3 regions of the Pseudomonas sp. F2 genome follow, and region 3 is predicted to be linked to each of the others. Evidence: predicted binding sites of a transcription regulator. Region 3 holds the regulator's gene; each other region holds the start of a gene.
The links. Region 3 encodes sigma-54, which starts transcription at its own class of promoters, with help from an activator protein. Its sites were predicted from a motif close to ANTGGCATNNANNTTGCTNT; they were not measured.
Positions count from the first base shown of each region.

Region 1: a site for sigma-54 is predicted at 1,539-1,558, ahead of glnK (P-II family nitrogen regulator). Genes of this name have one in related genera too.
Region 2: a site for sigma-54 is predicted at 1,189-1,208, ahead of AC193Q_RS15820 (pilin). Genes of this name have one in related genera too.

Region 1 covers NZ_CM169904.1:4,270,303-4,273,577, forward strand. The annotation lists gene AC193Q_RS19300 (ammonium transporter) at 1-961, opposite strand, end outside; gene glnK (P-II family nitrogen regulator) at 999-1,337, opposite strand; gene AC193Q_RS19310 (accessory factor UbiK family protein) at 1,751-2,011, shown strand; gene AC193Q_RS19315 (YifB family Mg chelatase-like AAA ATPase) at 2,795-3,275, shown strand, end outside.
Region 2 covers NZ_CM169904.1:3,531,862-3,535,136, reverse strand. The annotation lists gene pilB (type IV-A pilus assembly ATPase PilB) at 1-1,028, opposite strand, end outside; gene AC193Q_RS15820 (pilin) at 1,257-1,697, shown strand; gene AC193Q_RS15815 (BON domain-containing protein) at 1,992-2,348, shown strand; gene AC193Q_RS15810 (DUF2845 domain-containing protein) at 2,582-2,878, opposite strand; gene AC193Q_RS15805 (DUF748 domain-containing protein) at 2,878-3,275, opposite strand, start outside.
Region 3 covers NZ_CM169904.1:5,486,734-5,490,008, reverse strand. The annotation lists gene lptA (lipopolysaccharide transport periplasmic protein LptA) at 1-398, shown strand, start outside; gene lptB (LPS export ABC transporter ATP-binding protein) at 398-1,123, shown strand; gene AC193Q_RS24575 (RNA polymerase factor sigma-54) at 1,312-2,805, shown strand; gene hpf (ribosome hibernation-promoting factor, HPF/YfiA family) at 2,879-3,187, shown strand; gene ptsN (PTS IIA-like nitrogen regulatory protein PtsN) at 3,200-3,275, shown strand, end outside.

The sequences.
Region 1 (3,275 bases), 1.2 Mb from region 3:
CCACGGTGCCAGCAGCCGGGGTGATTGCCACCAGACCGGCAACCACACCCGAGGCGATGCCCAGCGCACTTGGCTTGCCGTGGGTGATCCACTCGGCAAACATCCAGCCCAGCGCAGCCGCAGCGGTTGCAATCTGAGTAACCAGCATCGCCATGCCGGCAGTGCCGTTGGCCGCTGCAGCGGAACCGGCGTTGAAACCGAACCAGCCGACCCACAGCATCGCCGCGCCCATCAGGGTGTAACCGAGGTTGTGCGGCGCCATCGGGGTAGTCGGGAAGCCTTTACGCTTGCCCAATACCAGGCAGGCGATCAGACCGGCCACACCGGCGTTGATGTGCACCACCGTGCCACCCGCGAAGTCGAGTACACCCCAGTCCCACATCAGGCCGCCGTTACCGGACCAGACCATGTGCGCGATCGGTGCATAGACCAGGGTGAACCAGATGCCCATGAAGATCAGCATCGCGGAAAACTTCATCCGCTCGGCGAACGCACCGACGATCAGCGCCGGGGTAATGATCGCGAAGGTCATCTGGAAGGTGATGAACACCGCCTCAGGGAACAGCGCCGCCGGGCCGGTCAGGCTCGAAGGCGTGACACCGGCGAGGAACGCCTTGCCCATGCCGCCGAAGAACGAGTTGAAGTTGACGACGCCCTGCTCCATGCCGGTGGTGTCGAACGCAATGCTGTAGCCATAAATGACCCACAGGATGCTGATCAGACCGGTAATGGCGAAGCATTGCATCATCACGGAAAGAATGTTTTTCGAGCGGACCATGCCGCCGTAGAACAGCGCCAGGCCCGGGATGGTCATGAACAGCACGAGGGCTGTCGAGGTGAGCATCCAGGCGGTATCGCCGGAATTGAGGACCGGGGCCGCCACTTCGTCTGCCGCCATTGCAAGGCCGGGCATTACGATGGACAACAGGGCTCCTAGCCCTGCGAATTTACGCAGAGTCATATTGTTTTCTCCTGGGGCGTTGGGTTTGTGGCGGCGCTTAGATCGCGTCGGTATCGGTTTCGCCGGTACGGATGCGAATCGCCTGTTCCAGATTGACCACGAAGATCTTGCCGTCACCGATCTTGCCGGTGTTGGCCGCTTTGGTTATCGCCTCGATAACCCGATCCAGATCCTTGTCGTCGATGGCCACGTCGATTTTCACCTTGGGCAGAAAATCGACCACATATTCCGCGCCGCGATACAGCTCGGTGTGACCCTTCTGCCGGCCGAAGCCTTTGACTTCAGTAACGGTAATGCCCTGCACGCCGATTTCGGACAGCGACTCGCGCACGTCGTCCAACTTGAACGGCTTGATGATGGCAGTGACTAGCTTCATGAAACTCTCTCCCGAATTGGTGGACTTGCCCCAGGAAAACAAACCCGACTCAAGTCTAAGCGCAGTGCCTGGCTTTGTAACGCATCGTCGGCCTTGCCTGCCCGACTGACGCCAGCTAACCGCTGCCGGCGAAACTCCCCGCTCCGCCTGCCGCACTGCATTCGTCACAGCGACTGCATCAGTGCATGGGTCACTACCGACTAAGCAGAAAGCTTGCCATCTCGCCAAATTCCTCTGATTTCAATCCTTTGGCCGCTGCCACAGGCGTTTGCACGAAAAACGCCCGACGGTTACGCACAACAACGGTGCGCTGCCGTCCGTCCGCTTGCGCGAAAAGCGTGCATCCGTGCCTGCGTCAATGACTATAGACACTGCGTGATACACTGCGCGCCACTGTTTACAGGACACATTCCATGCTCGCGCCCAAAGACTTCCTCGACGCCCTGAGCGGCACTGCCTCCCGCCTGTTCAGCGGCGACACCCCGCTGCCAAAAGCCGAAATCGAAAGCCAGTTCAAGATGCTGCTGCAAAGTGCTTTCAGCAAACTGGATCTGGTGAGCCGTGAAGAATTCGATAGCCAGATGGTCGTCCTGGCTCGAACTCGCGCCCGCCTTGAAAGCCTTGAAGCCAAAGTCGCAGAACTGGAAGCCAGGCTGACGCCGCCGGCCGAGTAAGACTGCAGCCGCCGGGCCGAGACGCCTTCAAGTTTGCGAATAGACATCAAACCGCCCCCGCCGAGGCAGGAGCGGTTTCCGTCAGATCAATCCTCTACAACGAATTATTCCAACGGTCTCGCAGAAACTCGTACAGGCGAAAAGCCCATAACGCGATTCTGACGAGGCGCCACCTATGTTTAAGAAACTTGGACATACTTTGGCCCTCCTTGCGTGGGGCCAAACCTCCGATGCACTTTCCGGCGTACGAACATCTTCGGGACTACACACGAGTGTGTCCGCCAAGGCGGCCGGGTGTGGGTTCCCCAAAAACAGCACCGGCACGGGTCTCATACCGTGTCGAGGAACATGAAATCTTTAGCTCCCGACCACACTTCACGAAAACTCGAGGAGTGGGCATCGTCGCCGGGGATGTTATGCCGGTAGTTCGAAGGGGACTTAAACAAGTTGTATCAAGTGATTAAGCAATGTTTCACACCTTAATGAGTCAATCATTTCAAGGTGATATTGACTTTGGACAAATGATGTCGGTGCTTGCGTCAACGTGAAAACGTGCATAACCTGCACATACACGAGTGTGTCCGCAAAGGATACGCAGGCCTTGGCCTCACCGAAGCCTGCAAACTGAAAACCGTCTACTCAAGGCGGTTTTTTTTCGCCTCGAAATTGGTTGACCTCCTCCCGCAACATCCAGTGAAAGTTCGCGCGCGCCAGCTCCCCTTTCCCCGACTACCCTTCAAAAACCCGCAGGAAGCGGCCCCCGATTCAGCTCAAGGAACGACCATGTCCCTGTCCATCGTCCACAGTCGCGCCCAGATAGGCGTGGATGCACCTGCCGTTACCGTCGAAGTTCATCTGGCCAACGGCCTGCCGTCGCTGACCATGGTCGGCCTGCCCGAGGCGGCGGTGAAGGAGAGCAAGGATCGGGTGCGCAGCGCGATCATCAATTCCGGGCTGCAGTTTCCGGCGCGGCGGATCACCCTGAATCTGGCGCCGGCGGATTTGCCCAAGGACGGCGGGCGGTTCGATCTGGCGATTGCCTTGGGGATTCTGTCGGCAAGTGTGCAGGTGCCGTGTCTCACGCTGGATGAGGTGGAATGCCTCGGTGAACTGGCGCTGTCCGGCGCGGTGCGGCCGGTGCGCGGGGTGTTGCCAGCGGCGCTGGCGGCGCGCAAGGCCGGGCGGGCCCTGGTGGTGCCGCGGGCGAATGCCGAGGAGGCCTGTCTGGCTTCTGGCCTGAAAGTGTTTGCGGTGGATCATCTGC
Region 2 (3,275 bases), 2.0 Mb from region 3:
AGAATATTCAGGCCGGTGTACAGCGACACGGTTTTCCCCGAGCCGGTCGGCCCGGTCACCAGAATCATGCCCTGCGGCTGCTTGAGCGCCGCCATGTACAGGTCTTTCTGCGCCGGTTCGTAACCCAATGCATCGATGCCGATCTGCGCGCTGGACGGATCGAGGATCCGGATCACCACTTTTTCGCCCCACAGCGTCGGCAGGGTGTTGACCCGAAAGTCGATCGACTTGGTCTTCGACAGGCGCATCTTGATCCGCCCGTCCTGGGGTTTGCGGCGTTCCGAGATATCCAGGCTGGCCATGACCTTCAGGCGTGCGGCGATTCGCCCGGCCAGTTGAATCGGCGGTTTGGCCACCTCGCGCAGGATGCCGTCGGTGCGCACCCGCACCCGGAAGTTTTTCTCGTAGGGTTCGAAGTGCAGGTCGGAGGAGCCACTCTTGATCGCATCGAGCAGCATCTTGTGCACGAAGCGCACGACCGGCGCGTCATCGGCGTCGAGCCCGCCGATGGCGTCCTGGCGGCTGTCGTCGACGGACTCGACATCCATGCCGTCGAGATCGACGTCGGCCATGTCTTCGAGTCCGCTGGCGTGGGTGTCGAAGAACTTCTCGATGGCCTCGGTGAGCTTGTCGTCCTCCACCAGAATGGCTTCGGTGCTCAGCCCGGTGCTGAACTGAATGTCATTGATCGCCTGATGATTGCTCGGGTCGGAAATGCCCACGAACAGTTTGTTGCCACGGCGCCACAAGGGCAGGGCGTGGTGCTGGCGCACCAGTTTTTCACTGACCAGGCCTTTGGGCTGGGTTTCCTTGTCCAGGCAATTGAGGTCCATGAAGGCCATGCCGAAATGCTCGGAAGCGATCTCGGCCACCTGTGAGCTCTTCACCAGTTTGTTCTGCACCAGGTAGCTGACCAGCGACAACCGATTGCGCTGCGCCTGTTGCCAGGCCTGCTGGGCGCTTTTTTCCGTGAGCAGTTCGGCCTGTACCAACTGCTTGGCCAGACCGCTCAGAGCGATGTCATTCATGGGAATTCCGGAAGCTGACAGTTCATGACTTATAGCCTAGTCAAGTGACAGCGCCAAACACCCCCGGTGCAGGTGACAAAAAGTGTCAGATAGTGCGGTTACAGGTTGTAGGAAAGCGCGATATCGCGCGTTTATGCCCAGCGCACGGGGTCTGCAGGCGGTTGGCATGGCCTGTGCTGAGCTCTTTGCAGATCATGAGATTCCGACTCATGCATGGAGAGCCTGTCTATGAACAAACAAAAAGGTTTCACTCTGATCGAGCTGCTGATCGTGGTGGCGATCATCGGCATTCTGGCGACCATCGCCCTGCCGCAATACTCCAAATACCAGGCCCGTTCGAAAGTGACAGCAGGTCTGGCAGAAATCAGCGCGCTCAAAGTGCCGTTTGAAGACACCATCAATCAAGGTACGGATCCGACGTTGACACTGGTGGCGGGCGGCGCTTCCGCAACCACGTCGAACTGCACACTCGCGGCCTCTGGAACGGCCTCGACCGGTGCCGGCTCCATCACGTGCACACTGGTGAACGCTCCTGGGCCGGTGTTGGGTAAAACAATCACGCTGACCCGTTCAGGGGCTGCAACGGGCGCCACCTCGGGTGTGTGGACCTGCGCAACGACCGTCAACCCTGACTACTCGCCAAAAGGTTGCACCGCCAGCGGCACTTGATGCGACAGCGCGAATGGCAAATGCCCCGACTTTCGGGGCATTTTCATTTCCAGAGCAGAAAAAAAGCTTTAATAATTTCAGCCAGTTAGGAACTTTCCAGAAAACCGCAAGTTGCATGTCGATAATGCGCGGGTCATGCAAATTGCATGATTCCGAAAATTTATCTAATTGGTAACTAGTTGATTTATAAGGGTTTATTGTCTTTGGAAAAGTTGGCACAGCGTTCGCAATATACCCAGTAACCCTGCTGACAAGACAACCAGCAGACTTTCCAGAAAAACAGGAGTTACTCGTATGAAGAAGTTCGCTATCACTGCCGCTGCTGCTACCGCGCTGACCCTGACCATGGCTTCCGGTGCCTTTGCACAATCCACCCAGGCTACTCAGGCTCCAATGACTCTGGCTGCTGGTGAAATGACCAAGGCTAAAGAAGCTACTTCCGATACCTGGATCACTACCAAAGTCAAAAGCGACCTGGTAACCGAAAAAGGCATTCCTGGTACCGACATCAAAGTCGAAACCAACAAAGGTGTGGTTTCCCTGTCTTCTGACGTCGCTGTCACCGAAGCTCAGAAAACCACCGCTGTGAACATCACCAAGAAAATCAAAGGCGTCAAAGCGGTCTCCGCTGACGGCCTGAAAGCCGAGTAAGGCATGACTTCTCGCCTGGACCGGGAGAAGACGCGACAGACGGGCCGAGCAATACGTCTGCCGCAACTTTAGAGTTCATGCGAACGGTCACACGGATGTGACCATTACGGGCCCCGGCACTTGTGTCGGGGCCTGTTCTATTTGCTAGAAGCAAAAGATCGCAGCCTCCGGCAGCGCCTACAGGGAATGCATTTCACTGTAGAAGCTGCCGGAGGCTGCGATCTTTTGATCTTTCAGTTACCGCGCTTGCTGTTGATCTGCCGCAGGCGATTGCCTTCAAAGCGCAGGTATTGATACATGCCGTTGCTCGGGCCGTAGGTCCATTCCTCGACCTGAAATTCTTCGCGGCGGTTGGCGCTGCGCTTGTAGCCGAGGACATCGCGGCTGACCGGTTCGCCACACTTCTGCAGCACTTCGCTGGCACGGTCGCCGAGACTGACCAGTTGGCTGCCACAACGCAGCGTGTCGGAGGCCAGCGCAGGGCTGCCGGCGAGCAGCAGCGTCAAAGCCACCCGCCATTTGCGGTTCATCATTCGGCGTCCAGATGCATTTGCGTCACGACCCGGCCATCGCTCTCAGCCTCGCCCAGATTGGCATCGATGAAGTACACCCGGTCGTCCGCCAATTGGCCTTTGTCGACGAGATAGTCCTTGATGCTGCTGGCGCGTTCCTGTCCCAACTGGCGCAGCAGAACATCGCTGGAACTCCAGAACTTGATCACGCCGTCACGCATTTTCGCCGTGCGTTCTTCCTTGCCCAGATCCTTCCATTCGGCCGGCGGCTGGGTTTTCAGACGCGTGCGGTAGATGCCTTCGAGCAACGGGCCTTTCTCGTTCTCCGGTACTTGCAGCAGGGAAGCCTGGGCCGGCACCTTGTCGCCACGGCGCTGGAGCATCTTGTAGTAATTGTACTGGTATTCGCGTTCCA
Region 3 (3,275 bases):
CCTATAAAGGTGACGTGATCATCACCCAGGGTTCGATGATCGTTAAGGGCAATACGGTGACCATCACCCGTACCCCGACCGGCGACATCGACGTGGTGACCTCGGTGGGTAACCTTGCCTACTTCGAGCAGTTGCAAACCCAGGGTGACACCAAGCCTGTACAGGGCTGGGGCGTGACGATCCAGTATCACGCCGCGCAAAACCGCGTCGTGCTGATCGACAAGGCCAAGGTTGTCGACAAGGACAACAACACCACCCAGGGCGAGAAAATCGTCTATGACACGGTGAGAAAACTGGCCAGCGCCGGTCGCGCTACCGGCAACAAGGTCACCGAGACGCGTCCGCGCATCGACATGGTGATCCAGCCGAAGAAGAAAACCGACGAGAAAACCCAGTAATGGCAACTCTGAAAGCTCAGCACCTGGCCAAGGCCTATAAAAGCCGCCAGGTCGTGCGTGACGTCAGCCTGTCGATCGACAGCGGCCAGATCGTCGGCCTGCTCGGCCCGAACGGCGCCGGCAAGACCACCTGCTTCTACATGATCGTCGGCCTGGTGCAGGCCGATCAGGGCCGCGTACTGATCGACGATCTGGACGTCAGCCACCAGCCGATGCACGGTCGCGCCAAGGCCGGTATCGGCTATCTGCCGCAAGAAGCGTCGATCTTCCGCAAACTGTCGGTGGCCGACAACATCATGGCCATCCTCGAGACTCGTCAGGAGCTCGACAAGGCCGGTCGTCGCAAGGAGCTGGAAAGCCTGCTGCAGGAGTTCCATATCAGCCACATCCGCGACAACCTCGGCATGAGCCTGTCCGGTGGTGAACGCCGTCGGGTGGAAATCGCCCGCGCCCTGGCGACCGCCCCGAAATTCATCCTGCTCGACGAACCGTTCGCCGGTGTCGACCCGATCTCGGTCGGCGACATCAAGCAGATCATCCATCACCTCAAGGCCAAGGGCATCGGTGTGCTGATCACCGACCATAACGTGCGTGAGACGCTGGATATCTGCGAGACCGCCTACATCGTCAACGACGGTCAACTGATCGCTGAAGGCGATGCGGCAACCATCCTTGCCAACGACCTGGTGAAGGAAGTGTACCTGGGCCACGAGTTCCGCCTCTAAAGCGCGAGCGCATTCGGCCAGCCGTCCGGGTGCTGTAACGTTGAAGCGCTTTTTTTATACGCTTTATTGTTACAGCGCTCTAGGCAAACACGACAGTTTCAGGCATATAATTTGCTTAAGTTTGGCGCTTCGGCGCCCTGTAGTGGATGGCGCATGCGCGCCGGCGAATAAGGTGTTAAGCCCCTGCCATGAAACCATCGCTAGTCTTGAGAATGGGCCAGCAGCTGACGATGACACCGCAGCTGCAACAGGCCATCCGCCTGCTCCAATTGTCGACCCTGGACCTGCAACAGGAAATCCAGGAGGCCCTGGAATCCAATCCGATGCTCGAGCGCCAGGAAGAAGGCGACGACTTCGACAACTCCGATCCATTGGCCGACAACGCCGAACAAAAACCCAACACCGAGATTCAGGAACCCTCCTATCAGGAAACCGCCCCGACGGTGGACAACCTGGAGGAAGGCGAATGGAACGAGCGCATTCCTAACGAATTGCCCGTCGATACCGCCTGGGAAGACGTCTACCAGACCAGCGCCAGCAGCCTGCCCAGCAGCGATGACGACGAGTGGGATTTCACCACCCGCACCTCCGCCGGGGAAAGCCTGCAAAGCCATCTGCTGTGGCAACTGAACCTGGCGCCGATGTCCGACACCGACCGCCTGATCGCCGTGACCCTGATCGATTGCATCAACAACCAGGGTTATCTCGACGAAACGCTCGAAGAAATTCTCGACGCCTTTGATCCGGAGCTCGACATCGAGCTGGACGAGATCGAAGCCGTTCTGCACCGCATTCAGCAATTCGAACCCGCCGGCATCGGCGCGCGCAACCTCGGCGAATGCCTGTTGCTGCAACTGCGTCAACTCCCGGCCAAGACTCCTTGGCTGAACGAAGCCAAGCGTCTGGTCAGCGACTACATCGATCTGCTTGGCAGTCGCGACTACAGCCAGCTGATGCGACGCATGAAGCTCAAGGAAGACGAGCTGCGTCAGGTCATCGAACTGGTGCAGAGCCTCAATCCGCGCCCGGGTTCACAGATCGAATCCACCGAAGCCGAGTACGTGGTGCCTGACGTGATTGTGCGCAAGGACAACGAACGCTGGCTGGTCGAGCTGAATCAGGAGTCGGTGCCTCGTCTGCGGGTCAATGCGCAGTACGCCGGCTTCGTGCGACGCGCCGACACCAGCGCCGACAACACCTTCATGCGCAACCAGTTGCAAGAGGCGCGCTGGTTCATCAAGAGCCTGCAAAGCCGCAATGAAACCCTGATGAAGGTGGCCACCCAGATCGTCGAGCACCAACGTGGCTTCCTGGAATACGGCGACGAAGCCATGAAACCGTTGGTCCTGCATGACATCGCCGAGGCGGTCGGCATGCACGAATCGACGATTTCCCGGGTCACCACGCAGAAATTCATGCATACCCCTCGGGGCATTTATGAACTGAAATACTTTTTCTCCAGCCACGTCAGCACCTCTGAAGGCGGTGAATGCTCATCCACGGCGATCCGCGCGATCATCAAAAAACTGGTCGCGGCGGAAAATCAGAAAAAGCCATTGAGTGACAGCAAGATCGCTGGTTTACTGGAGGCACAAGGCATTCAGGTGGCTCGCCGCACCGTCGCCAAGTACCGTGAATCCCTCGGGATCGCGCCTTCGAGCGAACGCAAGCGGTTGATGTAAGCCACGTTACAGCGTTCCAGTGGCAGGCTATCCGGCCTGCCGCTTTATGCACTGGCAACGAAGGAGAAGCTGTATGCAAGTCAACATCAGTGGACACCAACTGGAAGTGACCGAACCTCTGCGCACCTACATCAACGAGAAACTCGAACGATTGGAGCGCCATTTCGACAAGATCACTAACGTGCAGGTCACGATGTGCGTCGAAAAGCTCAAGCAGAAAATCGAAGCCACCTTGCATATACCCGGCAGCGAAGTGGTCGCCAACGCAGAAGATACCGACATGTATGCTGCGATCGACTCACTGACCGACAAGCTGGATCGCCAACTCAAAAAGCATAAGGAAAAGACCCAGAGCCTCCTTCAGGGCGCAACCGGTCGTTAACACTCCCAACCCATGATCCGACTTGAAAGTATCCTGACCCCCGGCCGTTCCCTGGTGAACGTGCCGGGCGGCAGTAAAAAGAAAGCCC